Regions from separate parts of the Brevibacillus sp. AF8 genome, predicted to be linked through region 2. Evidence: riboswitches for the same ligand, from Rfam matches in the RefSeq annotation. Region 2 holds a riboswitch; the other holds the start of a gene.

Region 1 (15,902 bases), on a different contig from region 2:
CACGCATATTTTCAAGGCCGGTAAGATGACCGTAATAGGAAGGAGCCTCGATCAAGGAACCCGTCTGACTCAAAATTTCAAGTCGGTTTCTGCAAAAATCCTTCCCGAATACAGATACACTCCCTTCCGTCGGCCTGACTAATCCTAGCAGCATTTTTAGAGTCGTCGATTTTCCTGCACCATTTGGACCGAGGAAGCCATAGACCTCCCCTTCTCCTACCGCAAGATTCACACGCTGGACGCAATAGGCTCCTCCATAGTGTTTTGAAAGGTTTTCCGTTCGAATCACCGTATTCATGTTTTCTCGCTCCTATCTGTTGGTCTCTCAAATGAAATCATAGAGTCCCAACCCGTCAATAAGCTGACAGGAATCTTACGACAACCTTAAATCGACTCCAAGTGGGTAGAACAGACAAATCGAGCGAGTATAATGAATACGGGTGATTCAATATGGAAGAGTGGAAACAGAAAAAAGTGCTCATCGTGGAAGATGAGCTTGAAATCAGAAATATGATCGATGGATTTTTGCGTAAGGAAAGATTCTCTCGTATTTTTCATGCGGGTAGTTGTAAAGAGGCGCTAGGGATATTCGCTTCGGACAAGCCAGATGTCGCCATTCTGGATGTCATGCTGCCTGATGGAGATGGATTTGGACTTTTGACTTCGATCCGTCGTTTCTCGCAAATCCCTGTCATTTTTTTGTCAGCGAGAGGGGGAGATGAAGATCGATTGCTCGGACTTGGCCTGGGCGCTGACGACTATATCGTGAAGCCATTTTTATCGCGTGAGCTCGTTCTTCGTCTTCTGGTCATTTTACGACGCGTTTACGCTCCTCCCCAAATCGAACGTCTGCCCGTTTTCCAGCTTGGTGACAGTATAATCGATTTGGAGGCAGCAACCGTGACGAGAGACCAACAAGAATACGCGTTGACTGCCAAGGAGCACGCCCTCTTGCGAAAACTCTATGAAAATCGGGGACGAATCGTCACGAGTGATGCCCTTTGCCAATCCGTCTGGGGTGACGATTACTACGGGTATGAAAACACACTGATGGTTCATATGCGGCGCATTCGCGAAAAGATCGAGCCATGTCCGTCCACTCCTGTATATTTGCTGACGGTAAGAGGACTCGGGTACAAATTACTCGTAAAGGAAGAGTCGTAGATGGATGGAGCCGCACGAATTTTACGTCGTTATACAGGTGCTTCTATCCTAATCGCCGTCTTTTTGCTCATCGTCAATTACATCATTCTCGGTACATTTGTTTTCAAAGGCATAAATGAAGGCTCTCCTCCCATTTACGTCACACAAACTGTCGCAGAAGGTCTTCACGTAAACGGTTCCCACTATACGTTGGAACCAAATGCACGAGAATGGTTGCAAAAAAGCCAGGCTTGGGCCATGCTGATTGCGAACGATGGGAAGGTCCTCTGGGACTACGCCATACCAGACCAATTGCCCCGCACCTTTTCCTTAGCAGAAGTGGCGCAGTTCTCACGAAATTATTTACAAGACTATCCTGTTTTTGTTTGGGAACATGAGATGGGGCTGGTCGTCGTGGGCTACCCGAAGGACAGTCTCGCCAAGTACCAGATTCATTTCCCGATCAGTTGGATAAGTGATTTGCCATATCGATTGCTGGCTTTACTTTTCGGAAATATACTGCTCGCCGCTCTTCTCTCGCTATTCATCGGCTCTCGACTCATTCGGTCAATCCGTCCACTGATTAGGGGGATTCACGCTCTGTCAGAAGATCAGCATACACATGTTGAGGCAAAAGGAGTGTTCAGCGGGATTGCCCGAAGCATCAATCATGCTTCGGCGCTTCTGCAGGAGAAGAACGCTTTGCTAAAAGCCAGAGACGAAGCACGCTCGAACTGGATCGCAGGAATTTCCCACGATATACGCACGCCATTATCGATGGTGCTCGGGTATGCCAGTGAATTGGAAGAAAGCGACGTGGTGCCTTACGAACAGCAACAAAAAGCAAGCATTATTCGAAAGCAAGGGGAAAAGCTCCGGTCTTTGGTCAGCGACTTGAATCTCGTCTCCATGCTGGAATACGAGATGCAGCCCATCCATCCCAAACCAATTCGGCTATCGACACTAGCCCGGCAAATTGTCACTGACTTTTTGAATAATGATTTGGCAGAGACGTTTACCATCGAGTTGGATGTCACGACTGAACAATGCTTCGTGATGGGCGATGAAAAACTCCTTGTCCGCGCCATTACGAATTTGATCCAAAACAGCATCGTGCATAACCCATCAGGCTGTCGCATCCACGTGCAAACGACCCTGTCACCCAACCAGCGCAATGCTCTCCTGACTATCACTGACAACGGAAAAGGCATTGAGCAAAGCATGCTGCCTGACTTGGTGGAATTGCCGTATTCGTCAAAAAGAAAATCTCCGTTACACAATGGTCATGGTCTCGGTTTGCCAATGGTTGCACGTATAGCTGCCGCTCATCATGGACACCTGCTGTTAACAAGCGATACAGGAAAAGGGATGACAGCAGAGCTTTGCTTCCCCCTCTCTTCCTAAAAGAAAGACAGCATAGAGAAAGCACCCCTTGACTCGCCAATGGAGAGTAGACTCTCACAAGCGTGCAAATGAGGTGCTTTTAATGTTCCTGCGTCAATTACTTCACGAGATCGCGCATGATCTCTTCTGCTTTGACGTCAGTGGTTATCAGCTTCTCTTTTTTCATCCAATCAATCAGTGTTTGCCAAGATTCGGCCGTCTGGTATGCGAAAGGCTTTTCCCCCGCATCCATCAACGGAATCAGGGTATCCAAGCTCTTGGTCTCAATGTCTTTTTCCAGCGGGAAATCGGCAGCCTGTTTGGCAAGCAACAGATCGAGTGCCTTTTCCTTATTATTTTTCACATAGTCCTGGCCCTTGCCAATCGCACGCAGGAAACCTTCCACAGCTTTCTGCTTTTTGCCCAAAGTCTCGTCACTTGTTGCCAATACGAGCTCATAATAGTCTGGAACACCAAACTCAAAAGGCTTGAACACATTGACTGGAATGCCGTGCTTCTCCAAAATCAGTTGTTCATGGTTGATATAGCCACCTACCACTGCATCGACCTTTTTGGCCGTCAACGCTGGGACGATGTCAAAGCCGATATCTGTGAAGGTCAATCCGGAATCATCGCCACCACTATGCTTCACAACTTGACGTACGATCGATTCATCCAGTGGAAGTGATGGATAACCGATATTTTTTCCAGCCAACTTTTGCGGAGTATCGATTCCACTGTCTTGGCGCGTCATGATCACGTTTAACGGATGACGAACGAGCGCACCTACAGATACGACAGGAACGCCTTCTGCACGAGCTTGGATGAGCTGTGGTTGATAGCTGATCGCCAAATCCACTTTGCCCGCAGCCGCCATCTTCAACGGATCATTGCTGTCCGAAGGCATTTGCATGGTCACCTTGAGGTTCTCGTCTTTGAAATACCCTTGCTCCTCTGCGGCATACAAGAAGGAATGTACAGCATTCGGATACCAATCGAGCGCAATCGTCAACTCAGTCGGCTCCGTTCCTTTATCAGCAGGGGCTTGCGTCTGACCAGCATCCGAGCTCGCCTGATTGCCGCATGCAGCAAGACCCGTTGCCAATGTAAGTACCATGAATGCTTTTGTCCATTTGTTGAAAGGTTTCATTGTTGTTCTCCTTTGATTTTCATATGCGGGGAAAAATGACGTTCGATTCGTCCAACTAGCCAAAACAGTAGCATGCCGAGAATGGAGAGTAACAGGACCGAGGCAAACAACGCGGGTGCCTGAAAATTGCCGGATGCCCGTCTCCCAAAGTACCCGAGTCCCTCGCTCGCTCCCAGCCATTCCCCAATCGTCGCCCCAGCCACACTGTAAGTAGCTGCCACTTTCAGACCACTGAAGAAATGGGGTAAACTCGACGGGAGTTGCAGCTTGGTGAAAATTTGTCCGTTCGTTGCCCCCATTGTTTTTAACAACTGGAGCATTTCCTTGTCAGTCGAGCGAAGTCCATCATACGTGTTGACAACGATCGGAAAGAAAGTAAACAGAATCGTTACAGCGATTTTTCCAGATAAATCATAACCGAACCATAAAATAAATACAGGTGATAATGCGATGATTGGGATTGTTTGGGAAATAACGATGTACGGATAGACCAGACGCTCCACAATCCGACTGCGAATCATTGCAAAGGCAAGGGAGATTCCAAATACAATCGAGATCGATAGCCCCAGTAACACTTCCTTTAACGTCGCCCAAAGATGTACACCTACTAGAGAGGTACGTAAATCCCACAACGATACGACCACAGCGCTAGGCGGTGGTAAAATGAATGGCGGCACCCCAAGGAAGCGACAACCAGCTTCCCACGCCAGGAGAAAAATGGCGATGGAGATGCCAAACCAAATGCCTCTCCCCATCATGCTTCTCTCCTCAAGGGCTTCATTGCTGATTGGCGATCCTGTCGAAGCAATTCCCAAATTTGCTCACGCAATGCCAAAAATCCGGCCTGGTTGCGGCTGCTCGCCGTTCGCGGTCTGCTCACCGGAACGGTTAATTCGATGGGCTTGGTGATCGGACTACCTGAAAGGACGATAATCCGATCTGCAAGTAGAATAGCTTCGTCGATATCGTGCGTAATCATCAGCATCGTACTGCCTGTTTCCTGCCACTTTTCCATCAGCCACTCTTGCATATCCATTCTCGTAATTCCATCCAATGCACTAAATGGCTCATCCAACAGCATCATCTCTGCGCCTGAAAACAACGCACGCAAAAAGGAAACCCGCTGACGCATGCCACCGGAAAGCTGGGCTGGATAGCTGTCAGCCCAATCCTGAAGCCCGTACCTTGGCAATTGCTGTCTGACACGCTCATGCGCTTCTTTTTTCGTCATACCTTTGATTTCCAGCGGCAAAGCTGCATTTTCGACAATTGTACGCCATGGCATGAGCAGATCGCGTTGGGGCATATAGCCGACCTGCCCTAAACGATTTGCGACTGGTACACTGCCGAGCCTGATTTCGCCTTGTCCCGGCTCAAGAAGACCTGCGATGAGCTGAAACAAGGTGCTTTTCCCGATCCCGCTCGGACCGATCAAGCTGACGAATTCCCCTTTTTCCACACGCAGATCAAAATGATCGAGAATCTGCCTGTCGCCATACGAAAAGCTGACGTCGGCGAAAGCTAGTTGTTCTCCCACGGCCACATTTCCTCTCTGTAGGACATGTCCCAGAACATGTACTCCATTTTGGAGGTGTTGACGAAATACTCCTCCAGTTTGGCCAGTTCTTGCTCGCTCTTACCTTCCGCCAATTGGTTCATGATCTCAATCAGCCAAATCGCCAACTGCCCAAATTCATCAGAGCTGTACATACGTACCCATTCGCCATACAGTTCGTGATCCAGCGCTCCTTCTACTTGTGCCAAGCGCTTTCCGATTTCCCAATAGCTCCATGTGCATGGGAGTAGTGCACTCACCAAGTCGGCCAACGACCCTTGATGAGCGACACGCAGCATGTAGCTGGTGTACCCGAGCATCACAAAGGAAGGCTCTGTCGCTTCCAGCTCCGCGCGAGAGATGCCAAAGCGCTCGGCATACTGACGATGCAGCTCCATCTCTGTGTTCAGCGTCGATTCTTGCAAAGCGGCAAAGCGAGAGCTTGTTTCCAGATCGTACGCCTTCACACTGGCAATCGCGAACATTTTCGCGTAATCAATCAGATAGATGTAGTCTTGTTTCATGTAATATTTGAAGGCACCAACAGGCAGGCTGCCATCTCCAAGTCCGGTGACGAAAGGATGTTGATGAACACGCTCCCAGATTGGGGCTACACTTTTTCTCAAACGATCAGTAAAGGTTGTCATGCGGATACTCACTCCTTCGCTTCCTTTGGGGTATTGCACCAGGTGGCGATGAAACGGGTCATGATCTGGGCAAAATGAACGAGCTGGTCAGGATCAATGGATTCATCTACGGCATGTGCATGTGCGAGCTCACCCGGTCCGAATAGGACAGCCGGAATGCCTGCATGCGCAAACCAGCCTGCATCCGTCACCGTAGGCGACATGTTAACAATAGGCGTTTGATGCATGAGACTCTCATATGCGGATTGCAGTGTAGCCAACCCCGGATGCTTCGTATCCAACTCCAGTGATGGGAAGATTTCACCGCGCTCCTCAATCATCGAACGTCCACCCCAACGGAAGGTTGGAGGATTGTCTCTCAGCCAAAGATCAGCGGCTGCTGCACGCCCGACGTGATCCTCGATCTCTCGAATAATCTCTTCATAGGATTCGTTCGGATAAAAATGAACAGTAATCCAGAGAGCGCAACGGTCTGCGATGAACGCAGCGTGACGACCTCCCTCGATGACTGCGGGATTGATCGTATTGCTGCCTGCCGGGAAGCCGGGATAGGACTTCATTACTGCCCAGTCCCGCTCCAGCTCCTGTAGTGCGGTAATCACCTTCGTCATTTTTTCAATGGCAGAAGCTCCCCTGACGCGGCCGCCTGCATGAATCGTCTGTGCACGCATTCCGTCATGCAGCGTCATCGGACTCTCAATCGTGATCCAGCCTGTAATGACCCCGCCCTGCCCTTGCATTTGGAGATTACTCGTGTCCACTACAACGGCGTAGTCAGCCTGATAGCCACGTTCGATGGCGGCCAATGTCCCCGCTTCACCCGCTTCTTCACCGATGACGGATTGAAAGAGCAAATCGCCTTGGAGCTCGATTCCGTGTTCGCGAAGCATTTGGATCGCAAACAAGCTCGCTGCGAGTCCGCCTTTCATATCCGCAACTCCACGACCGTACAGGCGTCCATCCTTGCCATATGTCAAAGCAAAAGGTGGATACGTCCACCCGATGTCATCTCCGACTTCAGCCACATCGATATGCCCGTTGATAATCAAGCTGTTTGCGTGAGTTGAGGCACTCCCTGATAACCGCCCGACGATATTGTCGTCTCCCGGATATACCGTCCAGCGATCCACTTCGAATCCCATCGCTTGCAGTCTATTGGCGATTACTCCTTGTGCGACATCGCTGTTTCGTGCGGGAGGACTCACAGTCGGATGAGAAACGAGCTCTGCCAATAAGGCGAACAGCTCTTCTTTGCGGCTGGCAATCGATTCTACCGCTTCTGTCAGTCGATGCACGTTACTCAATCATCCCTTCGGTCGGGCTGCTCGCGGATGCGTAACGCTTTTTCGCGATACGGCCTGCCAGGAAGCCTTTGCGACCTGCTTCGACCCCTAGCTTCATCGCTTCTGCCATCAGGACAGGATTGTCAGCGAGAGCGACTGCTGTATTCAACAAGACACCGTCAGCCCCCAGTTCCATCGCTTTTGCGCAGTCTGCTGGCGAGCCAATCCCTGCATCTACGATAATCGGTACTTTCGCATCTTCGATGATAAAGCGGATATTGTTTTCGTTGACAATCCCTTGCCCGGAACCAATTGGAGACGCACCTGGCATAACCGCATGTACGCCAACCTCTTGCAGACGTCTGGCCAGAATCGGGTCATCATTGGTGTAGGTCAGCACGATAAAGCCTTCTTCCACCAAGATTTTCGAAGCCTCGAGCGTGCCAATCGGGTCAGGGAGAAGTGTTTTCGGGTCTCCAATGACTTCGACCTTGATCATGTCACACAGTCCAGATGCTTTAGCCAAACGGGCAATGCGCACTGCTTCCTCTGCTGTATAGGCACCTGCAGTATTTGGTAGCAGGGTGAATTTTTTCAAATCGAGTTGTTCCAAAAAGTTCGGTTCTTGCGGATTTTCCAAATTCAAGCGGCGAATCGCAAAGGTCAAAATTTCTGCTTCCGACACCTCTACTGCTTTCCCTTGTGTATCCAAATCAGCGAATTTACCTGTCCCTAGAAGTAAACGGGAGCGAAACTCGTAAGGTCCAATTTTCAATTTATCCATCATGCTGATCATCCTCCTCCGACAAAATGAACGATTTCTATGCGATCTCCGTCTGCAATCGGTGTTTGTTCGTACGCAGAGCGATTAATAATGTCACCATTTCGCTCAACGACGACAATTTTCTCTTGCAGGGAATAAGAAGCGAGCAAGGCCCGCACTGTCGTGATTTCTTCCGCCAACTCTACTTTTTTCCCATTCAGTTGAACAATCATTGATTACCTCCTTCTACTGGAAAAAAAACGGCTTCTCCCACCTGCCTGAGTCGATTCAGACAAACAGAAGAAGCCGTATACCCATCCCATCTCCCCGGACGAATGGCATAAAAAAACCATCCGCCTCGGATGGTTGAGTGTCATCTTATCATCCATGCTCGCAAACAAGCATAGTTCCGCTCGGATGCGACATGTGATCCTGATTCCAAATACCTCTTCCTCCGCTGGCATGACCCAGGTCAGGTTCAACGGTCAGTAACACACTCGTTACAATCTCAGCCAACGTTGCTTGGCCCCCGTTTGGTAGTAAAGCTATGCAATTATCGTACATTCGAGTTTTACAGTACCACTCTATTTCGTGTTTGTAAAGGCTTCCTTGTGCATCTTTTCGAGCTCAGCGAGACAGCGCTCTGCCCAAGCTGCCATTTTTGCAAGCTTTTCCATTTCTCTCTCCATCGCCTGACGCACAGATTCCTTGTAATCTGGAATCGCTCCATTGTAGTGAATGACCCCTTGGACAGGCGTCATGAATTTTTCCATGTAAGAGAGTGCTGGACGCTGGTGAAACAGCGGCACATCTACTTCGTAGGAAGAATGCAAATCGCCTTGGGTTGGGTATTTGGTTACTGCCAACACTTTTACCAGCAGCTTCGAGTCGTGGATTTCCAATACTTCTGCAATATATTCACCAGTCCGCTGCGAAACACGAACAATATCTCCCGGATTCCAGTTCATCGCGGTTTCCTCCTTTTCTTGAATCGAATGCATTTACATCAGCGAGGCTTCCAGCAGATTGCGTGCATGCAGCAATACTTCTTCCGCATCCACTACTGACTGCCCGCCACCCTGTGCCATGGCAGGATTTCCCCCGCCTTTTCCGTTAATGATCGGCAAGGTTTCTTTCAACACTTGATTGATGGCTATGTTGACTTCTTGTCCACGAGCAAACACGACTTGCATTTTGTCTTCGGCAGTAGCAGCCAAGAGGCAAATTGCATCTGGCGCCAGAGCAGTAGCCAGCTGTGCGAACTGCTGAAGCTGTTGAATGGTTTTGTCTGTGAAGGTGCTCATTATGAGGCGAGAATGACCGAGTTTGGTGGCAGCAGTCAATTGTTGATTGACTTCCACTTCCAAGAGCTGCTTATCCACTTCTGCCACTTTTGCCTTCAAGGTGTCGCGTTCTGCAAGGAGACGTTCCGTCTGTGCGATCAGTTCTCCTTCATTGGTAGCGAGCAACTTCGCCGTATCACGAACGACAGCTTGCTTTTGGTTATAGTCCCGCAAAGCTCGCCAGCCACAGATAAATTCCAAACGAATGTTTCCGCGATGCCGCTCCCAGCCCAAGATCTTGATCATCCCGACTTCGCCCGTCCGCGCTGGATGTGTTCCTCCACATGGATTGTAATCAAAATCAGGTATCATCACGACGCGAATATTTTCCGTAACAGTCGGTTGTTTTTTCAAGGGCAGCGTTGCCAATTCCTCGTCATCAACAAACCGTGCAATGATGGGGTGGTTTTCCAAAACAATCTGATTCGCTCGCTTTTCTACCTTCTCCCATACATCTGCAGTCAACTCATCCAGTCGTACATCAATGGTGACACGCTCTTTGCCCAGGTGAAAGGCGACGGTCTCCGCCTGCAAGATTTCCAGGAAAGACGCCGATAAAATGTGTTGACCAGCATGCTGCTGCATGTGATCGAAGCGGCGGTCCCAATCGATGTGCCCCGTTACTTCCGCTGTGCTTTCGGACAAAGGAGCCTCCAGTCGGTGACGAATTTCGCCATCTACCTCTTCCACATCTACCACACGAATCTCTTCCAATACGCCCAGGTCGGAAGGCTGTCCGCCTCCAGTAGGGTAAAAAGCCGTTTGATTCAGTACCACGTAAGGTGTCCCATCTTGCTCGACACCAGTCCTAGTCACCTGGGCCGAGAAGGTTCTTGTATAGGCATCCTGATAATAGAGTCTGTCGTCCATCGTTACTCCTCGCTGCATGGAACCATGGTTCCAGCCTGATTCTCCCACTTGGGGGCAAAACGAAAAAACGTATGTATAAAGCTTAGCCAAACAACTGATCCATTTGTTTTTCGCGCTCTTGACGCTCCTCTGGGCTTGCCAGGTCATACTTTTTCAATAAATGAAACAGCTCGTTTAGACGCTCTTGGCTGAGTTCGCTATTCAACTGATTTTTGAATTGACTCACACGCAATTCCGACAGATGAGGCGCTTGTTCTGCCAGTTTCTTGAGTACGTCCTCATGGCTGTGATCCAATTTGCATTCTCCCATGATTTCTCCCCTTTTCCTTCCTGTCATCTTCATCATACCATGATTGTTCATTCGAAAAAAAGGCGTACAACCCGTGATGGAATGTACGCCAGATGACTATGCACGCTTGCGGACGCGAAAGTTCTCCTCGATCAACAGCCAATTTTGCGGAAATGGCAAACCGAGTTTCCAGTAGCTGACGCCTCGCAAACCAAGCTGTTTAACCAGATTGAACTTGGCTTGGATCGACCGTGCATCCTCAAACCACACCTGATGTTGCTTGCCTTGATTATCGGTGTACGTAAAAAACGGAGCCTGCGCCCGATAGTCATACCGGATGACGGCATTATGCTGGGAAGCCAGTGCAATCGCTGCCTGTGGACTCAATGCTCGCGCTGTCGTCCCTCGCTCGTACGGTAAGGTCCAGTCGTATCCGTACAGATTTTGGCCCATCAAAATTTTCTCGGCTGGTATTTCGGTAATGGCGTACTGTAAGACACGCCGCACCGGTCCGATCGGAGAAACCGCCATGGGAGGACCACCACTATAGCCCCATTCATACGTCATGATCACGACAAAATCGGCAAGCGCTCCTATCGCCTTGTAATCATGGGCGGAATACCATTTGCCTGCTTGCACAGCACTCGTCTTCGGCGCGAGCGCAACAGACATCATCAACCCCGCTGCATGTATACGATCCCTTGCTTTTCGCAAGAAGCTCGCGTACGCTTCTGCACCTGTTGTAGGCAAAGCCTCCAAATCAAAATGGATATCCCCCATTCCAAGCTCACGGGCGGTCGCGAGAATATTATCCAACAATTTGTTCTGGAACTCTTGATCGTTCAGGATGAGTGCGCCCAATTCCGTGCTGAACTGACCTTTTTCCAAATTCGTCACGACCATCATCAGTAGGGCCTGGTTTTCTTTTGCGATTGCCGGAAAATTGTTCAGATTTGGTCGTTGGAGAGTTCCATCCCGTTTGATACGAAAGCTGAACGGTGCCAAATACGTAAGATGAGGGGCAGCCGTCCGAACATCCGCTTCCATCGCGGGTGGGACTGTACGGCGCGGTTCCACATACGCATTGAAATCAGCCGCTCGTCTAGGGCGAGGCGGGATATATAGCTTTTGCCCGACTTGTAGCGGTTTATAGGGAGAAATCCCATTGACGCGAGCAAGCTCTGCTGCGCTGATCTGATTTCGCTGACTGATCGTATACAACGTATCTCCTCGTTTGACCCAATAGTAGCTTCCTACAATCGGGATCACCATCGCCTGTCCGGTTGCCAGTTTATCGGGGTCTGGCAATTCATTCGCCTTATTGATCGCTTCCGGGGTCGTTCCGTACGTCTCGGCGATGCTCGCTAAGGTTTGTCCTTCTTCCACCACGTGGATTTGCATACGCCCCCTCCTTCGCATTTCTTCTCTCTTTGTCATATTCATGGCGAAGGAAATAGGTGTATGTCTAGGCAAGAGGTTTCAATACATCGTATAAAAATCCAACGGACTGGATGGCATAATGGCGGTCTAACAATTGATTTTTATAAAAGATCAGCAAGGCGGGTACGCTGGTTACTTGCCATTGTTCTGCCAATATTGGTGCCGTATTAATGTTGATCTGATACAGAGGGACGGTAGGCAATGTTTCTTGCATGATGCTGAGCATACGTGCTGCAAGCTTGCAGGTCCCACACATCGGTGTATAGACAAAAAGAGCGACCGACTCCTTTTCTTGCAGGTATTGGTTCAGTTCTATGGAGGATAGTTCTTGCAAGTCGTTCACTCCTTTCTATCTCATCGGACATGATCATTCATGCTAGACCCACTGTTTGTGGATGTCAACAGCGTGATGCACAGGCTTCGTAAAAATTGATAGCCAATTGAATGTTTTCAGCTATTTGTTTCATGATCGAAAAGATAATGTCAGAGCGGTTCTTCTGTTTGCCTGTTTTTCTTGTTTTACTTGTCGATGAATCCGCCTTTTCTCACTTATATGAATCAAAACATCCCCGTTCTTGCCCCAATCAGTCCTTTTTACGGCGTTCCGTTTACACTTAATCTGTTTAATTTCGACCCGACGATGTACTATAGCTATAGCAACCCGACAGTGATCCATCCGTTCGAAGCATTGTATGTGATTGAGCACTCTTGTGCAAAAATGAACAAAACCACGGAGAGGAGTTATGTAAATTGGTGAGCTTTGGTACTCTTATTGCCTTTCTATTTGTTTCGCTCGGCATGGTTTGTTCTCCGGGCCCTAACATGATTTACCTCATTTCTCGTACCATTTCTCAAGGTCGCAAAGCTGGAGTCATCTCACTTCTTGGTGTCATACTTGGATTCGTGATTTACATGATTGCAACCATGCTCGGCCTCTCTGCTCTTTTCATAACGGTTCCGTTTATTTACGAATCAGTCAAATGGGTCGGAGCTGTGTACCTGCTTTGGCTCGCTTGGAATGCGGTCAAACCGGGTGCAGCTTCCATTCTCAAGCCTGATACTCTTTCGATTGAACCACCGAAAAAGTTATTTTTGATGGGATTCATGACAAATCTACTGAACCCCAAAATTGCAATTTTGTATGTTTCACTCTTGCCTCAGTTTGTAGATCCTGCGCGGGGATCGGTGCTCCTGCAAAGTGCTACTTTAGGCCTCACACAAATAGCCGTCAGCTTTACCGTTAACCTGCTTATTGTTCTGGTAGCAAGCAGAGTTGCTATGTGGTTTGGCACACGCCCAACATGGCTGCGCGTGCAGCGTTGGCTCATGGCAAGTGTCTTGACAGGTCTTGCTGCGAGTCTTGCTTTTGATCGCAGATAGTGATCCATACTTTCATTCAATAAGAGCCTGCATAAAAAAGTAGACTACAGCAATAGTTGCCGTAGTCTACTTTCTCTTTCGTCAAACTCAACACTTAACGCGCAATCGTTGTATGAGCCAGCTCCTCGGTCACGGTACAGACCGCACTCGAATCCCAGCTCCCTTTGCCTTGTGCTTTGGCTGCCGCATACATTTGCGCAACCGTGCCTCCAACGAGAACAGGCACTTGCTGTTCACGTGCGGTTTGTGCATATAGCTGTAAATCCTTGTGCATATGATCCAAGGAAAAGACGGTATTTTCATACGTACCGTACAAGATGTTCGGCCCAAAAACAGAGAGCACACGATTGTGGGCAGAGCCTTTGTCCATAACAGCTGCCAGCTTGTGTGGATCAACGCCAGCTTTTGCCCCGACACTGAACGCCTCGCCCAACGCTGCTGTAATGACTGCAACGACAGAGTTGTGACAAAGCTTCGCCACCTGTGCGGAGCCGGATTCCCCCAGATAAAAAATTTCCTTCCCAATCGCCCTGAGATAGTCCATGATTTCCGGAAGCTTTGCCTCATCACCGCCAACCATAATGGTCAACGTTCCGGCAGCAGAACCCGCGGGTCCTCCACTCACCGGACAATCATAGTAGTAGATCCCTTTACCTACGCCATGCTGATTCAGACGTTTTGCCGTGGCAGGATCGATCGTACTTGTATCAAATACGAAACTACCAGCCCCTAATGATAAGAAAAGTCCGTCCTCACCCAGCATGACTTCCTCAACAATCGCAGGACCTGGAAGCGAAGTGAAAACGACACGCGCTACGCTACCCACTGCCAGTGGAGACTCTACGACCGTCGCTCCTTTTTCCTTCGCCCAGGCTTTTGCTGCCGGACTTGGATCATAGGCATACACGTGGTAGCCTTTTTGCAGCAGATTGCAGACCATCCCTTTGCCCATTGCACCAATGCCGATAACGCCAATCGCTTCCATCTTCGCTCCTCCTGCTTTCCCTATACTTATGGCCGAATATAAACTGTTTTTGTCTCGACGTAAAAATCGAGCGCTGACTCCCCTTGCTCTCTCGGACCCAACCCAGATATTTTTTTGCCGCCAAACGGAAACTGTGATTCAAAATGAGTCGACGGCATATTGACATGCGTGACACCTGACTGAATGCCTTTGACAAATTGGAACGCTTTTTGCAAATCGTTCGTAAAAATCGTGGAGGACAAGCCGAATTCCACCTGGTTAGCCACTCGCATAGCATGTTCGAAAGAATCCACATCGATCACGGCGATCACAGGGCCAAAAATTTCTTCGTTGGCAATCGTCATCTCCTGCGTGATGCCGGTAAACACCGTCGGAGCAACGAAATAGCCCTGGGCGAGATCACCATCTACAAGGCGCTTACCCCCGCATTCCAGTACGCCGCCTTCTTCGATGCCCTTCTGTACATAATGAAGATACAAATTGAGCTGATGCTCGTCCACTACTGGACCGTTATGATTGTCTGGATCGAAACCATTCCCGATTTTCAAGCCCTTCGCCCGCTCGATCAGTTTTGCTTTTACTTGTTCGGCTACTTCGGGAACAACCAATACACGACTTGTCCCCGTACAGCGTTGGCCATTATCGAAGAATCCACTCAATACGATGGAATCGATAGCGAGGTCAATATCGGCGTCCGCGAGTATGATCGCCGGATTTTTCCCGCCCATCTCCGCCTGAATCTTGCCTCCTCTGGCTCCAACTGCCCTCCCCAAGGCAAGTCCCACTTCAGAAGAACCCGTAAATGAGATCCCTTTGACCAGTGGATGATTCGCTAATTCATCCCCGATTACCGCACCCGGTCCTGTTACCAAATTCACAACGCCACTGGGAACGCCGCTTTCAATCAGGAGCTGTACCAGCTTTACGCTAATCAAGGAGGTGTTGCTCGCTGGTTTGAATACAACCGTATTGCCCGCGAGGATGGCTGGGACGATCTTCCACAAGCCAATCCCCAGCGGAAAATTCCACGGGGCAATGATCGCGAAAACCCCGATTGGCTCTCGCACCGTGTAACCAATTACCCGTTCATCAAAGGAAGGCACCGTTTGACCCGTCAAGCGTGTGGCTTCCCCGGTCAACTGCTTCATGGAAGTGATTGTCTTGGCAACTTCGCCTCTCGCTTCGCGCAATGTTTTTCCTACTTCACGGGTGATCGTTTCTGCGAGCTCTTCTTTGTGTTTTTCCAATAAGTGAATGAGGGAAAACAAGAACTCTCCACGTGTGGGAGCCGATTTTTGCGACCATTCACCAAAAGCATTGGCAGCAGCTTCAATCGCAGAACGTGCATCCAGCCCGTCCGATTTTTGAAAATAACCGAGAATCTCATTCGTATTGGCAGGGTTCGTGCTAGGGAAAACCTGTCCAGTATGGCTCGTCACCCAAGCTCCAGCGATGTAGTTATTGTAGGTTGCTGTCAAATCGTCTCCCACCTTCCGCGTCTTATAGAAGTATTGTATATAGCAAAAATTATGAATACAATGTATATACAGACACTTATTTCCAACTATAAATGTGTATTTCTCTACATGGAGGACACGTGGATGAATTCTTTTTCGCTCCTGCTTAAAAAACTACATGAATGGTTTGGCGATCAGCCCTTTTCGATCTGGT
Region 2 (15,902 bases):
AGTGTCCGTGCAATTGCTGTCTTCGTCGATGGGCTGATTGATACCAAAGAGGTCAATTCTGCACTGAAATCGTTAATGGTGCTTGAAGACGGCGATGACGATATAAAAGTGATAGAAGAGTCACTTTTGCCTGTTTCCCAGATGGGAAGAGTAGACGATTATAAAAAGCTATTACAGGCTGTGCTTTCAGGTGATACAGGCATTCTTGTAGAGGGAAATACAGAAGCACTTACGCTCGGCATTCGTGGAGCAGAAAAACGCTCCGTAAACGAACCGGAAGGAGAAGCGGTCGTACGGGGGCCGCGTGAGGGTTTTATCGAAAATATTCGCACGAACACGTCGATGCTACGGCGAAAATTGCGAACACCTCGATTGAAAATGAAGTCCTTGGTAGTTGGACGTGAGACAAACACCAACCTGGTGGTTGCTTTTCTGGATGGGATTGCTGATCCAGAGATCGTTCAGGAGGTCACTGCTCGAATCAGTAAGATCAATTTAGATGCTGTGCTGGAAAGCGGATATATCGAAGAGATGATCCAGGATAATACATACTCGCCTTTCCCTCAGGTTATGTATTCCGAGCGCCCAGACACGGTCGCTGCGGCATTGCTGGAGGGACGTGTCGCGATATTTGTGGATGGGACACCGATGGTTTTAATCGTGCCTGTTACGTTTTGGATGATGATGCAGGCCAGCGAGGATTACTACGAGCGATTTCAAATGGCTACGCTTGTACGACTACTGCGTTATGTATTTCTCATCATTTCACTCATTACCCCTGCCTTATATGTGGCCATAACGACTTATCACCAACAGATGCTGCCAACCACGCTCCTTTTAAGTATTGCGGCTGCGCGCGAGTCCATTCCTTTTCCTGCTATTGTAGAGGCTTTTATCATGGAAATTTCTTTTGAAGCCTTGCGAGAAGCGGGGATTCGTCTCCCGAAAACGGTCGGGCAAGCCGTCAGTATTTTAGGCGCGCTGGTCGTAGGTCAAGCAGCTGTGCAGGCAGGGATTGTTTCTGCCCCCATGGTTATCGTTGTATCGCTCACAGGGATAGCCTCATTTACCATCCCGCATTTTAATGCATCGATTTCATTGCGAATGCTGCGCTTTCCGATCATGATTGCGGCTTCGATCCTCGGCATCTATGGAATGCTGGTAGCGTTATTGCTAGTCCTCGGACATATGGCCAACCTACGTTCTTTTGGTGTCCCATATTTATCTCCGCTGGCACCGATGTCAATCGGCGATCTCAAAGACGTCCTGATAAGAACGCCATGGTCGATGATGGAAAAACGCCCGAGCTTTTTGGGAGTTCAAAACGCAAGGCGTATGAACGATGGTTTTGCTAATTCTATGCAGCAAAGAGGAGGGCAATCAGGGATGACAGGAAACCGTCATCCAAACGAGGAGGGACAATCGTGAAGGCTGTGACCCGCATATTGGTGGTGTCGCTCTGCATGTTCCTGATTTCTGGTTGTTGGGATCGGCGCGAAGTAAATGACATGGCTATCGTCATTGCAATGGCGATGGATAAGGAACCAGACGGAAGGTATCGGTTCTCCATTCAGGTCCCCCTGGTCAGCAGCCTAGGCGCACAGTCTGGAGGGGGTGGGGGGACGAGTGGTGATAAGAGTTATTACGTTGATTCCGCAGTGGGCAGGACAATTCGGGAAGCAAATGGCTTGATCCAAGCAAGAATGTCTCGGAGAATTTACTACTCCCATCACCGGATGATCGTGATAGGGGAAGAACTGGCGAAGGACGGAATGTCCGATGTGCTCGATATTGTGGCACGCTTTCCGGAAAACAGACTGACAGCATACATTGTCATGACAAAAGGCAAAGCAATCGAATTACTAACCGCACAGCCGCAATTTGAACGTTTTTCAGGAGAAGCGATGCGTGAGTTGGTCAAGATGGGGGGCATTAGTGTAACGTTGAAGGATGTGGCCCAGATGCTCGGTACACCAGGGGTTGATGCCATCTTACCCGTTCTAGCGGCTGTGGATTCCCATCCGAAAGGAAAGTCAAAAGAAATAGAGGCGACGGGGGTAGGGTTATTTCGACAAGACAAGCTCGTAACCATCGCGAAGCCCAAAGAGCTGCTCGGCTTGCGATTGTTCCAACGCGAATTTACACCGTTTTCTATTGTGCTCCCCCTTACCAAGCACGAACGGCTTACGATAACTCTTTCGAAAGGAAGGGCGAATATCAAGCCTGTGATTAGGAAGGACCACATCCATTTCAAAATTGACTTATACACTTCTGCCGTTGTGGTGGAGAATCAGTCAAACCTCGATCTCGAGGAAGAGAAAAATATTCGAATGCTGGAAGCGAAGCTCGTCGAGCAAATCAATAACGGTGTGAACCACATGATGCAAACGATCCAAAAGAAACAATCAGACTTCATCGGGTTAGGAATCGCGTTGTCAAGGAATTATCCGCGAGAGTGGCGGGACCGATATCGGAACAGGTGGTATAAGGAACTTCCGAAAATCACATACGAAATACGATCCAAAGTGAACGTGGTCAATTTCGGACAGACAACGAAGAATATAACCAAAGGTGAAGATGATCATGAATAGAATATTTCTGGTTTTTTTTGTCTTCATGCTGTTACATTCCATTGGAGAATTCATCCTGAAGCGAAAAGGCATAGATGGAAGACAGCAACGAGTCATTGTTATTTTTTACACCCTAACGATTGTTTATCTGATCGCTTTGCAATTCCAGTATTATCAAATCCTACCCACGAGTAACATCATGAACATTTTCTCTCCCCATGTGAAGTGGTGGGTGGATCAGTTCGTATAAGGAGGACCAAGTATGATTCACAAGCAAGTTGTCAATCATCGGCAAATTGCCTGGCTCGTCGGCAGTGTCTTGATGACAGGGATGATGATCGGTTTCTTGCGGTCTGTCGTTCAGGTAGCGAGGATGGATGGTTGGTTCTCTCAAATTTTCCCCATCTTTTATGCGATTTTTGTCGCCTACGTTTTGAGTGGGCTGGTGGAGGCCTACCCTGGGAAGAATATCTTTGAAATCTTGTTTATTATTGGCGGGAAGTGGATTGGTGGAGCTGTCAATCTACTCATTTTGTTTTATATTTGGATCATCCTGGCGATCGATATTAAAGGGGCTGCTGATTTTTTACATATCTCGTTATTGCCAAACACGCCATTGGAGGTCATCTTACTCGTCTTCGTCCTACTGATAATGTACTATGGTAAAACGAGCCTTGAGGTGGCGGCGCGAGTAAATGAGCTTTATTTTCCTCTTTATTTCCTCATGTGTATATCGTTATATTTCCTGCTAATGAATGAATACAACGTAGAGCGATTGGAACCAATTTTAACGAATAGATTGGATCGGATCGTGATCAGCAACTTTTTTCCAGTGGGTGTATATGGTGATGTATTTCTCATTGGGGCATTCTTACATGCCATTGTAGAGCCGCGGCTATTTTATGCTGCGATGAAGCACGGGGTCATTATTGTTGGTTTTGGAACGACGATTATGTTGCTCGTTTTGCTCGGGGTGATGGGCTACATTATCGCCGGTCGACTGAATTTCCCTATCTATATTCTCGTCCAGCAAATTCACATCACAGATTTTCTGGACAGGGTCGAAATGATCCTCTTTAGTGTTTGGTTTCCTGCTTTCACAATTAAAGTCATAGTCGCTTACTTGGCGTTTTTAGTGGGGGTGGGATCGTTTGGGGGACAGAGGCATTACAATACACTCAATGCACCGTGTGGATGGTTTATCGTTGTATCGTCCATATTCGCGTTTCCAAATATAGCACATATCGATCAATTTATTAGCTATAGCTTGCCGTTGATCGTGCTCGTCTTTCAATTGCCGCTGGCGCTCTTTTTGCTTGTTCATGTAAGGCGAAAGAATAAAGGAAGAGAGCAAAGCCTCATTCCCGAAGGAACGAAGCTTTATCGATTTTACAGGTCCATGGTATGGACCACGACAGTCTGTTTAAGTGGTTGTGTGATCGTGATAGTGGTTGGGGACTTTTTTAAGGATAAATCAGCGATAGCTGGGGGAGCGACCGCTGTTGTCTACATTGTCCTCTTACTGATAGCGCTGTTGACAAGCTACGGGGAAATGCAGGCCCTTAATCATGGCAAGCAAAGGCTGGGGAGAACAAAACAGGCTGGGTCGTTTCGACAATGAGGTCAAAAGTCAAGGGGTTCCTTACTCCAAAACACACTGACGAGGGGCTGGATTCTTTCCGTGAAAGCGCGCCAGCCTTCATATAAAAATGAAAGTATTTACCACGGTTATCGTGCTATTGGCAAGCATTATGTAAGGGACAAACGCTTATAAACGACGGAAGCAAAGTAAAAATAGAGTAAACCAGCTAAAAATATTTGAGAAAAAGCGTGCCTATGTAATGATGTTGCACGCTTTTTTGTTATTTGCAACAATTGAATTTGGTATGAAGCACAACAAAAACTCCCATAAAGAAGAGTATAAGATCCATACTACATTTCCCTTTTCTGAGGTGAAAGATGAATCCAATTATACCTATGGAGCCAATAAGCTGTGAGAATATACCCCAAGGGGACGAGTGGATTGCCCAAGTTAAATGGGATGGGGTTCGAATCCTGACTTACTTTGATGGACAGGGAACTCGTTTATACAATCGGAGAATAAATGAGCGGACCCACCAATACCCAGAGTTAGCTCACATACAGACATATTGCAATGCTCGCTCGGTGATCTTAGATGGAGAAGTGATTGCATTAGGAACTGACGGAAAACCGTCATTTCATGAAGTGATGCGGCGGGATGGGATTAGACGATTGGAGAAAGTCAGCCAGGCACAGAAGGCTGTCCCTATTACCTATATGATCTTTGATGTCATATTTACAAATAATGAGTGGAAAATCGATCTTACATTGAGCGAACGTATCAACTTATTACAAGAAATCATTATTCCCAATGACCATGTACAATTGGTTGATGGTCATGATAATGGAAACGCTATGTATGAGATCATTAAGCAGTACGGTATGGAAGGCATAGTTATGAAGAATCTTAACAGCAAATATGTCATTGGTGGGAAAGAGAAGCAATGGCAAAAGAAAAAATACTATCGTGACACCATAGCTGTCGTTGGGGGGGTTACGCTGCGTGATAACGTTGTGAATTCCCTCTTGTTAGGGCTGTATGATCTGGAAGGGCGCCTATTTTATATTGGCCACGCAGGAACAGGCAAATTAACTCGAAATGACTGGATGGCCTTGACGGAAAAGATTGTACCTTTGATACAAAATGAAATGCCATTTGTAAATACCCCAGCAAGGTTCAAGGGTGCTGTGTGGTTAAGACCAACTGTCACGGTTAAGGTACAATTCGCGGAATGGACAGAAGGCTATACGTTACGGCAACCGAGTATTCAAGCAGTTGTTGATGTACCTGTTGATTACTGTGTATTGGAGTAGAGGCTCTTGGTGCAACACAGAACAAAAAACATCCCATAAATAGTGGGATGTTTTTAATATTGCTTCTTTGTGTTTGTCATCCTATGTATGTGGAGCTGGCGGATGCATTCCTGTTAGAATTTTACGAAACTTTTTTATTGATTAAGTATTAAATTCGAGCTATACTACCTGTATAAAGTAACTGGGTTAGCGGGTTGGGCTGTATCTGGTTGAGCTGCTTCCTCCTTCCGTGGTACGTCCACCACACCTCATGGAAGGGAGCTGCTCTCTGATATGGCCCTCTTTGTGTCCCTCGCCCCAGTTGGGAATGTTTGTTGTTCACTTTCTTTAATCCTTTTTTCGTTGATATACAATTAGAGACTTGTTTATAATGACTGTGCGAACTCATTTACGAAAGAAGGAATTGACTTGCCGTTTCTTCGGTTTAAAGGCTTTGCGAAGCAAGACATAGAGCCCATTTCTCAGATTCTTATAGAAGAGTTTTCCAAAATTGCTGAGGTAGCTCAAGAAAAGGTGAAATTGGAGCTGCTTCAGGTAGAGCAACTAACGAACAGTCCTTTGTCTGTAGAGATCATGATGTTTCCCCGTGAACAAAAGCAACATGATGCGATTGCAAACGCCGTCCACGGCATTTTGAAGAAGCAAGGCTTTTTGCAAGTCCATATTTTCTTCATCCTGTTATCGCCCACTCTCTATTATAAAGAAGGACTTCCGTTGCAAGTCGGAATGGCGAAATAAGCAAGAAAAAAAGGTCGAGATCCTCCAAAAGGATTTCGACCTTTTTCTATTTAATAATAGAGGCTTTCGGATTGCAGGCACTTGGAGCATGTACGCGTAAGTGGCGTTTCGATATAGACGTGACTGCAATCCTGTTGAATGAGTCGCAATTGTTGTTTAGAGTGCTCTAGCTCAGCCTCTAGTCGAAGGATTTTTTCGCGTAAACGACTGGCTTCCTCCATATGAATCCCCCTTCATTACGACTGATACAAACGGCTTCCCTGTTCGCGGAACTCACGCGATTTTTCCTGCATCCCTGCAAGAATGGCGGGATCTTGCGCACCCCCTTGTTCATTGGCGATGTGACGAATGTCGTGCGATATTTTCATGCTGCAAAATTTAGGACCGCACATGGAACAAAAATGGGCAGATTTGGCGGCTTCTGCTGGCAACGTTTCATCGTGATATTCGCGGGCGCGCTCCGGGTCCAGCGACAAATTGAATTGATCGTTCCAGCGAAAATCAAAACGAGCTTTGGATAAGGCATCGTCTCGCTGTTTTGCCCGCGGATGTCCTTTTGCGAGATCAGCGGCATGCGCAGCGATTTTGTATGCGATTAAACCGTTGCGGACATCCTCTTTATTCGGAAGGCCGAGATGTTCCTTGGGCGTTACGTAGCAGAGCATCGCTGTTCCGAACCATCCAATCATGGCAGCGCCAATCGCTGAAGTAATGTGATCATAGCCGGGGGCAATGTCTGTCGTGAGCGGCCCGAGTGTGTAAAAAGGAGCCTCATGGCAAATGGATAGCTGTTTATCCATATTTTCGCGAATGAGATGCATGGGGACGTGACCGGGGCCTTCTATCATGACTTGTACGTCGTGTTCCCACGCAATTTTTGTGAGTTCCCCCAATGTTTCAAGCTCCGCGAACTGTGCCTCGTCATTCGCATCCGCGATAGAGCCAGGACGTAGTCCATCTCCAAGGGATACACAAATGTCATAGGCCTTCAGAATTTCGCAAATTTCAGCGAAATGCGTATACAGAAAGTTTTCCTCGTGATGGGCCAGGCACCATGCCGCCAAAATCGATCCGCCGCGAGAGACGATACCGGTAACGCGGTTAGCTGTCATGGGGATGTAGCGCAAAAGAACACCAGCATGAATCGTGAAGTAATCGACGCCTTGCTCCGCTTGCTCAATCAAGGTGTCTCGGTAAACCTCCCATGTCAAATCCTCGGCTTTCCCATTTACTTTTTCAAGTGCTTGATAAATCGGGACAGTACCAACTGGAACGGGACTGTTGCGGATAATCCACTCCCGCGTGGTGTGTATATGTTTTCCCGTCGAGAGGTCCATAATGGTGTCGGCACCCCAACGGACAGACCAAATCATTTTTTCGACCTCTTCTTCCATGGAAGAGCTGACGGCTGATGTTCCGATGTTGGCATTGATTTTGACATGAAAGTTGCGGCCAATGATCATCGGCTCGCTCTCAGGATGATTGATGTTAGAAGGGAGGATCGCACGTCCAGCGGCGATTTCTGCCCGTACAAATTCAGGAGAGACCCCCTCGCGAATGGCAACGTATTCCATTTCCGGTGTGATGATATTTTTTCGGGCATAATGAAGCTGGGTAACATTTTTGCCTGGCTTTGCCCGTTTTGGTTTGTAGCCCTCTCGAGGGAAAGTGGGGAGGGTGACAGCCTTCTCTTCGTTTCGGATGCCGTCGTCGACTAGTTGTGGTTCGCGACCGACATACGTTTCCACATCATTTCGCTCATCAATCCATTGGTGGCGAATGGAGGGGAGTCCTGCTTGAATGTCAGGGACATAACCGGATGCAGTATACTCGCCACTCGTATCATACACGCGAATGGGAGGATTGGGTGTGGAGCCGGACAATCCTTCGGTAGGATGAAGAGAAATCTCGCGCATCGGGACACGGATGTCCGCACGACTACCTGTCTCGTATACTTTGCGACTACCTGGAAAAGATGACACCAATGACATAAGAAAAACCTCCTTGTTTTGGTTGCACGAAAGCGAGAACCGTTTAGGGAGGCGAAAGAAACATCCCGCGAAAAAGCGCCGCATAAACAACATGCGACGCCAACGCGAGAGTAGAGAAGAAACGGGTATCCTAAAAATACACGTATCTTTTCGTGTCGTATATGACATTCCTCCGCTGGCATTACCCAGTTCAGGTTCAACGGTCGATGGCACAGTACCATCCTCTCAGCCTGGTGAATTCCAAGCTCCCGTGCTTTTTTATTTTTGGATTGCAACAATAGGATAACGGGAAGTCAAGTTAATTTCAAGGATAATTTTCTAGTGAAAAATTGCAGGTGTGCAACACATTTTCCTCCCCCCTATTCTCATGAATCGGACTAAAACTGTTTCTGTAGACCCACATGATTCCTATCTGTTACGATGAAGTTCGAAAAAAAGCAACTGCTTCCAGCGCTTTGATTTTCCGCGTTGTCGAAGCAGATGGAGAAGTATTTTGAGGTGATGAGGTATGGATGTTTATTCGGATCTAAAACAAGGAGAACGTGGAGCGTGGGTGAGTATTTTCGCCTACATTTTCTGCTCTGTATTAAAAATAGGAGTTGCGTATGTCACAGCGTCGGAAGCTTTAATGGCCGACGGTCTTAACAACTCAACAGATGTGGTCGCATCAATTGCTGTTTTGATTGGGCTGCGTATTGCAAGGAAACCACCTGACAAAGATCACCCGTATGGCCATTTCCGGGCAGAGACGATTTCAGCACTTGTCGCATCATTTATTATGCTATTTGTCGGAGTTCAGGTCATTACGAATGCTGTACCATCCTTGTTTGATCCACAACATTCGGCTCCTGACCTGTTAGCAGGGTGGACAGCACTTGCAACTGCCGTTATTATGCTTTTCGTCTATCGCTACAATAAAAAGCTCGCCATCAAAACAAACAGCCAAGCACTGGATGCAGCGGCCGCTGACAACCGTTCAGATGCATTCGTCAGTATCGGGACGTTTATCGGGGTAGCTGGCGCACAGTTTCAATTGCATTGGCTCGATCCATTAGCTGCTTTTGTTGTTGGTCTCATCATCTTGAAGACTGCGTGGGACATTTTCAGAGAAGCAACCCACCGTTTAACAGATGGCTTCGACGAAAGCGAGCTTGCGGACCTGCGGGCAACGATTTCCTCGATTTCAGGAGTAAAGGATATCAGTGACATCAAAGCCCGCTACCATGGAAGCAGCGTGCTGGTTGATGTTGTGATCCATGTAGATCCAGGGCTGAATGTGGTGGAGAGCCACACCATCACCGAAAAAATTGAAGAACAGATGCGCAAGATTCACCGCATTAACGCCGTTCATATCCATATTGAACCGTGCAGGAAGATGGCGCCTAGTTAGATTCCATCATGGGAATACAAAAAACCTGTCCAATGTGGGCAGGTTTTTTTGTTATGTGCTGCTAACCAGAGGTAGCCTTCTTTTTGCGCAGTGTTTTGGTTGTAGAAGTAGTCGTAGTTTTTTGGGGATCGGCTGCGGTCGGCTTTTTTGATGCTTGCTCTTTTTCGGACGAGGAGGCAGCAGTGGTGCGTTTTCGCGCAGGCTTTGAAGGAGTCGGTTCCGGCTCGATTTTGATGGGTACTGCGGCTTGACCGGCTGTAGACTCCAAGCTTTCTTTTAGGGCTTGCATGAGATCAATAACATTGGTTCTTGCCACAGTAGGTGCAGTGGCGATTTCCTGACCCTCCAATTTTTTCTCAATCAGTTTTTGCAGGTCGGATCGATATTCATCCGTATATTTTGCCGGATCAAAAGGGAGCGTCATATTGCTAATGAGCTCAGTTGCCATTTTCAGTTCGTTTTCGGCCAACGTTACATTGGCCTCAGGCAAGGCGGGCACTTGATTGACGGGGCGTACCTCATCCGGATAGAAGATCGTCTCCAGCATGATGCAATGTTCATACAGTCGGATAACGGCCAGGCTTTGCCGATTGCGCATCGTTACCTGTGCAACGCCGATCTTTCCTGTTTGTTCCATAGCCGATCGCAGCAAGGCGTATGCTTTTTCGCCGGTGTCTTGTGGAGATAGGAAATAGCTCTTGTGAAAATAAACAGGATCAATCTCCGACAAGTCTACGAAGTCGATAATTTCAATGGCTCTGCGTGTTTCTGGCGTAATGGCTTCCAGATCATCATCGTCGATCATGACAAAATGTCCTTTTTCGTATTCGAAGCCACGGACGATTTCATTCGTATCGACCTCGCGCTGGCAGTGTGGGCACATTTTCGTGTACTTGATCGGGGTATTGCACTCTTTATGCAGTTGGCGAAAGCGAATATCGCGCTCTTCCGTTGCAGTAAACATGCGAACAGGTATATTGACGAGGCCGAAGCTGATTGAACCCTTCCACACCGTATGCATGCGGATACCTCCTTCACAGTCATTTTTGTATAGTATCTGTATCCGCTTAGAAGAAGTGCCGAGGGAATTGAAGGTGGAAAAGTAAAAAGCCAGCCGATTCGATGCGGCTGGCTACATATGCAACTATTGTCCATGTTTGACGATGTCCGATTGATCTGCACGCGATTGCATGTCACGCGCCAGTTCGACGTCTTTGCCTGTGCGGTCTGCAATGGACTGGGCTTTGGACGCCTTCAGCTTTTGTGCGGACGGTCGCTTTTCTGCCATGATTGACTCACTCCCTTCAGGCAATCTACATGTAGAGGGTTTTACAGGTACATGTAGTATGCGCTGGACACAAAAAAAATACCCCATCGCCAAATGACGAGGGGCAGCCGTTCAACTCCTCCCGATGAAGGGAGCGATGGCACGAAATGCTCCTATCAGACACGTCGTGCGCCAAAGTGAACAGCCTTTCAATTATGGGAGAGGAGAAACCGGAGGAAGAGCTTATGGGGAAACGTAAGTCTTCTCCGCGGTTGTCAGCGACACCGTTGCGTCGCTATTCATCATCTTTTCCAATAGAATGGGGTTGTATACCTTCTTGCGCATAAATTTTTCCAGTTGCTAATTTTACGGGTGTATGCAGTTGTGATAGTATGATATCATTCTCAGTCTTAGAAAATCGCGTCTTAAAACATACATATCAGGAAAGCAGACAGGTGAAATGAGTATGCGAGTCATCGCTGGAGAACACAGAGGAAGACGGTTGGCAGCAGTTCCGGGCAAAGGAACCAGACCGACAACCGATAAAGTCAAAGAATCGATTTTTAATATGATTGGCCCCTATTTCGATGGTGGTTGGGCATTGGACCTATACGCAGGAACAGGTGGTCTCGGGATCGAGGCATTGAGTAGGGGAGTGGATCGAGCTGTTTTTGTGGAGCGAGATCCGAAAGCGTTTGCCGTGGTAAAACAAAACGTCAGCACTTGCAGGCTGGACGATTATGCCGAGGTATATCGCATGGATGCGGAGCGCGCCATTCGCACGCTGAGTACCCGCCATCAAAAATTTGATCTTGTCTTTTTGGACCCGCCATACGCCCAGCAAAAGATTGTTGAAGAAATTGCGATGTTACAAGAGCTGGGAATGTTGGCGGACGGAGCTTGGATCGTGGCTGAGCATGATATCGCAGACTCCTTTCCGGATGCGATTGGTCATTGTGTGAAGGATCGAGCAGCGAAGTATGGGGATACGGCCATTACCGTTTATTATTACGATTTGGAACCACAAGCCTAACTTTCAAATTAAGGTGCGTAAAGAGCATCAAGGGAGGATAACCCGCTATGGCAATCGCCGTATGTTCAGGAAGCTTCGACCCTGTTACTTATGGGCATCTCGACATTATTGCGCGGGGTGCCAACGTTTTTGATAAGGTCATTGTCGCCGTCTTGATCAATTCAAAGAAAAACTCATTATTCAGCGTAGAAGAGCGTGTCGAATTGCTTCGTCAGGCAACGGCTGACATGAAAAATGTAGAAGTGGACTCATTTGACGGCTTATTAATTGACTATATGAACAAAAAGGGCGCACAGGTGATCATTCGTGGCCTTCGTGCTGTTTCTGATTTTGAATATGAGATGCAAGTCGCCTCGATTAATAAAAAGCTCGATGAAAATATCGAAACGTTTTTCATGATGACGAACAATCAATATTCGTACTTGAGTTCAAGTATTGTGAAGGAAGTTGCGAAATACAAGGCGAGTGTCGCAGATTTGGTGCCGCCAATCGTAGAAGAGGCACTGAAGCGAAAAATGGCCGAGTAGATTATCACGTCTTACTGCGGTTCATGCGCGAAAGAGCCAGGCTGGTACACAAAAGAATTGCACCAACGCCTATGGCGAGTCCCCCTGATAATAGCAAGGTCTCCCACCAACTCGTCGCAGGGACCTCAGGTTTCGCATGCACAAATACAGGGACGGCTTGCTCCACGAACCAGGAGCTGACTGTGGCAAGTGGCCCCCAAAAGACGAAGGTCAAAATCGCAGCTAGCAAAGCATGCAGGGATCTGGCAATCAAGTAAGGGGCGACACGAATATCCGTTTCACTCAAGATACTTGCGACCTGCGCGTGAACACTCAAACCGCCCCAAGACAATATCGCACTGGCAATGGCTGCTTTCCAGACCAAGGAAACTTCATCAGGGACAATGCTCGCTGCCTGTGCGCCGAGGGTTACTTCGAACAATCCTGCCACAATTGCTTGGGAAAAGGCTGGCGGAAAACCAAAGGGACCGAGAAAAATCGAGAGAAGCGTACTGATGATTTGTGTCAGATGAATCGTGGAGAAAAGTTGGATTAATACCGAAAAAACAATGATGAAACCACCGATCATCAGCAAGGTATTCAGAGCGGATTGAACTGCTTCTCCCATTAATTTTCCGAACGGACGTCCATCACGGACACGTGCCCGATGCATCGCTTGCAAGGCGCGTAAAGGAAGAGGCAATGAATTTTTCTCCAATGGGGCTGAAGTTATGGCAAAAGGCGCATGAAAACGATAGACCACACCCATGAGTACAGCTGACAAATAATGAGTTAGAGCTAGAATGATGCCCATTTGCTCACTGTGGAAAAAGCCGATTGCCACTGCTCCCATGACGAATAAAGGGTCTCCCGTCGTTGTAAAAGAGACGAGTCGTTCACCCTCAGCCTTCGTCACATTGCCTTGCAGACGCAGGCGTGTTGTCAGCTTTGCTGCTACCGGATAGCCGGACGAGAAGCCCATTGCCAGCACGAACCCGCCAGTTCCCGGAACGTTAAACAGTGGGCGCATGAATGGCTCCAGTAACACGCCGACGAAATGAACGACGCCCAGACCCATCAACACCTCAGACAGCACAATAAAGGGAAGAGTAGAGGGAAAAACTACCTCCCACCATATTTTCAGACCGCGTACGGCAGCTTCAAAAGAAATCTGTGAGTATGCGATCAACGAAATAACAATGAAAACTGTCGAAATGGCGAGCAACAATGTAAGTACGGGTGAGTGGCGTGACATGGATTCCTCCTGAATCGAAGAAAAGTAGTAGTACATGTCTACGTGGCAAGCGGGAGAACTATGCGTAAGCTTGGTCGACGAATATCTCCCAAGTGTGAAAGGAACAGCGATTTACCACATAGGCTGGTTACAGGGAGGGGTTTTTCCATGCAGACAAGACGTAAACCAATCGTGGGTGTAGCCCTGGGCTCAGGAGGCGCTCGCGGTTTTGCGCATATTGGTGTATTGAATGCGCTAGAAGCACATGGTATTCAGATTGACATGCTCGCTGGCTCCAGTATGGGCAGTTTGATTGGAGCTGTCTATGCCAACGGAATTGAACCGCACATGATGGGAAAGCTTGCCTTGAATTTAAAACGCAAGCATTGGCTCGATTTGACCGTACCCAGCATGGGCTTTGTTACGGGGGAAAAGATCAAACAATTGATTCGTCTGTTAACGCACGGAAAGCGCTTGGAAGAGCTGAACAAGCCGCTTGCCATTGTAGCGACGGATATTGAATCAGGGGAGCGCGTCGTATTTCGTGAAGGACCGATTGATCAAGCGGTGAGGGCGAGCATATCCATTCCAGGCATCTTCGTCCCTGAAAAAGTAGGGGGGCGGCTGTTGGTCGACGGAGGAGTAATTGATCGCGTGCCGGTGACGGTGCTGCGTGAAATGGGTGCCGATATCGTGATTGCGGTAGATGTCGCCCAATTCGACACTCGGATGGAAGTCAAAAGTATTTTTGATGTGATCGCCCAAACGATTGATGTCATGGAAAGGGAAATTCTGCGACATCGAATCATTGCGGCAGACATCGTAATCAGGCCTGATGTTGGACACTATAGCAGTATCGCGTACACGGGTGTCGAACAAATTATCGAGCTAGGCGAACGTGCGGGTACTGAACATATCGAACGCATACAGGAACTAATTGCAAATTGGGAGGCACAAGAATGAGTGAGGAACAGCTTTATGCCAACAGACGCAGATCTACAGGAACCAGAGGCTTTAGCTGGATACTTGCCTTGGTCTTTGTCTTGTTGGGCATTTCCTTTTTTGTACCGACGAATTATTACGTGAGTCGTCCAGGGTCAGCGATTGAGTTGGGGCCGATGATTCAAGTGGAAGGCGGCAAGAAAGACGAGACCGGCTCCTTCATGCTCACGACGGTACGAATGGGCGAAGCGAATTTGCCGTGGTATTGGTATGCAAAAATGACGCAGGATGTTGAGCTATTGCCCAAGGAGTTGGTTGTCAGCAAGGGAGAAGACAGCGAAGATTTTATCCGTCGAGAACAAGCGGTCATGGACAATTCACAAAAAATTGCGGAGGCAGTCGCATTCCGTCTTGCCGGCTTCGAAGTGAAAATCGAGAAGCAGGGTGTGTGGGTGATGGGTACCTTGGAAGGGTTTCCTGCCCATAAAGCATTGCAAATCGGAGATGTCATTACGTATGTAGACGGGGTTCGCACATCTGAGGCAAAAGATTTGCTGACAGCCCTCTCTGCAAAAAAAGCAGGCGACCAAGTCGAGATTACGTACACAAGAGATGGACAAGAGGCCAAAACGATGTTAACCTTGGAACCACTGCCTGAGTCCAAGTCAGTTGGAATTGGTGTACGCCCTGACAACAAACAGGAAATCATCATTCCAAAAGAAGTTACCATTGCCTCTCAAGGGATTGGTGGTCCTTCTGCTGGGTTAATGATGACCCTGGAGATTTATGACCAGTTAAATACGAAGACGGATTTGACAAAAGGCTATAAAATTGCAGGAACAGGCACGATTTCGTTAGACGGAAAAGTAGGCAGGATCGGTGGCATTAATCAAAAGGTAATCGCAGCGGACAAAGCGGGCGCAGAGATCTTCTTTGCTCCACAGGATACGCCAGATACGACCTCCAATTACGAGGAGGCGTTAGCGACTGCCAAGCGGATTGGAACTTCAATGAAAGTGGTTCCGGTCAAGACGGTGGAAGAAGCGATTACGTACTTGAATGGACAAAAACCGAAATCTACCTGAGCAAACTAGCTGTCAAGCAAAAATGGTTGACAAAGCTTTGGGCAGGGTCTATAATCATCTTTGTTGTGCATGAGGTGAAAATGCTATGAACATTAAGTTAGCAGAGTTAGAGCACCGAAAAGGAGAGCCGTTGCCATTCCAGGTAACCTTGGAAGCAGATGAGCTAAAGAAGCGTCATCATGAGATTCGCGGGATTAGTCCTGTGACTGCGAGTGGTGAAGCCGTTCAGCTGGGCAATCTCTATTACGTAA

Evidence for each region. Region 2 has a riboswitch for thiamine pyrophosphate ahead of thiC (phosphomethylpyrimidine synthase ThiC). Riboswitches for the same ligand answer to the same signal wherever they lie in the genome.
Region 1: another riboswitch for thiamine pyrophosphate. It lies ahead of thiS (sulfur carrier protein ThiS); the one in region 2 lies ahead of thiC (phosphomethylpyrimidine synthase ThiC).

Annotation. Positions count from the first base shown of each region.
Region 1 covers NZ_JAGQDN010000001.1:392,612-408,513, forward strand. Annotated here, with positions in the region: gene KB186_RS01340 (ABC transporter ATP-binding protein) at 1-298, opposite strand, end outside; gene KB186_RS01345 (response regulator transcription factor) at 451-1,164, shown strand; gene KB186_RS01350 (sensor histidine kinase) at 1,165-2,547, shown strand; gene KB186_RS01355 (ABC transporter substrate-binding protein) at 2,645-3,676, opposite strand; gene KB186_RS01360 (ABC transporter permease) at 3,673-4,431, opposite strand; gene KB186_RS01365 (ABC transporter ATP-binding protein) at 4,431-5,213, opposite strand; gene tenA (thiaminase II) at 5,198-5,878, opposite strand; gene KB186_RS01375 (acetylornithine deacetylase) at 5,887-7,182, opposite strand; gene KB186_RS01380 (thiazole synthase) at 7,175-7,948, opposite strand; gene thiS (sulfur carrier protein ThiS) at 7,954-8,157, opposite strand; TPP riboswitch at 8,357-8,467, opposite strand; gene kapB (kinase-associated lipoprotein KapB) at 8,509-8,892, opposite strand; gene KB186_RS01395 (alanyl-tRNA editing protein) at 8,926-10,137, opposite strand; gene KB186_RS01400 (hypothetical protein) at 10,220-10,447, opposite strand; gene KB186_RS01405 (glycoside hydrolase family 18 protein) at 10,544-11,827, opposite strand; gene KB186_RS01410 (thioredoxin family protein) at 11,892-12,200, opposite strand; gene KB186_RS01415 (LysE family translocator) at 12,617-13,246, shown strand; gene KB186_RS01420 (NAD(P)-dependent oxidoreductase) at 13,341-14,231, opposite strand; gene KB186_RS01425 (aldehyde dehydrogenase family protein) at 14,258-15,709, opposite strand; gene KB186_RS01430 (helix-turn-helix domain-containing protein) at 15,833-15,902, shown strand, end outside.
Region 2 covers NZ_JAGQDN010000003.1:81,457-97,358, reverse strand. Annotated here, with positions in the region: gene KB186_RS06715 (spore germination protein) at 1-1,428, shown strand, start outside; gene KB186_RS06710 (Ger(x)C family spore germination protein) at 1,425-2,591, shown strand; gene KB186_RS06705 (hypothetical protein) at 2,584-2,820, shown strand; gene KB186_RS06700 (GerAB/ArcD/ProY family transporter) at 2,833-4,191, shown strand; gene KB186_RS06695 (ATP-dependent DNA ligase) at 4,530-5,465, shown strand; gene KB186_RS06690 (DUF1904 family protein) at 5,874-6,203, shown strand; gene KB186_RS06685 (hypothetical protein) at 6,254-6,424, opposite strand; gene thiC (phosphomethylpyrimidine synthase ThiC) at 6,440-8,194, opposite strand; TPP riboswitch at 8,344-8,456, opposite strand; gene KB186_RS06675 (cation diffusion facilitator family transporter) at 8,703-9,584, shown strand; gene ku (non-homologous end joining protein Ku) at 9,646-10,605, opposite strand; gene KB186_RS06665 (hypothetical protein) at 10,729-10,872, opposite strand; gene rsmD (16S rRNA (guanine(966)-N(2))-methyltransferase RsmD) at 11,318-11,884, shown strand; gene coaD (pantetheine-phosphate adenylyltransferase) at 11,932-12,411, shown strand; gene ylbJ (sporulation integral membrane protein YlbJ) at 12,416-13,645, opposite strand; gene KB186_RS06645 (patatin-like phospholipase family protein) at 13,793-14,587, shown strand; gene KB186_RS06640 (SepM family pheromone-processing serine protease) at 14,584-15,651, shown strand; gene KB186_RS06635 (YceD family protein) at 15,737-15,902, shown strand, end outside.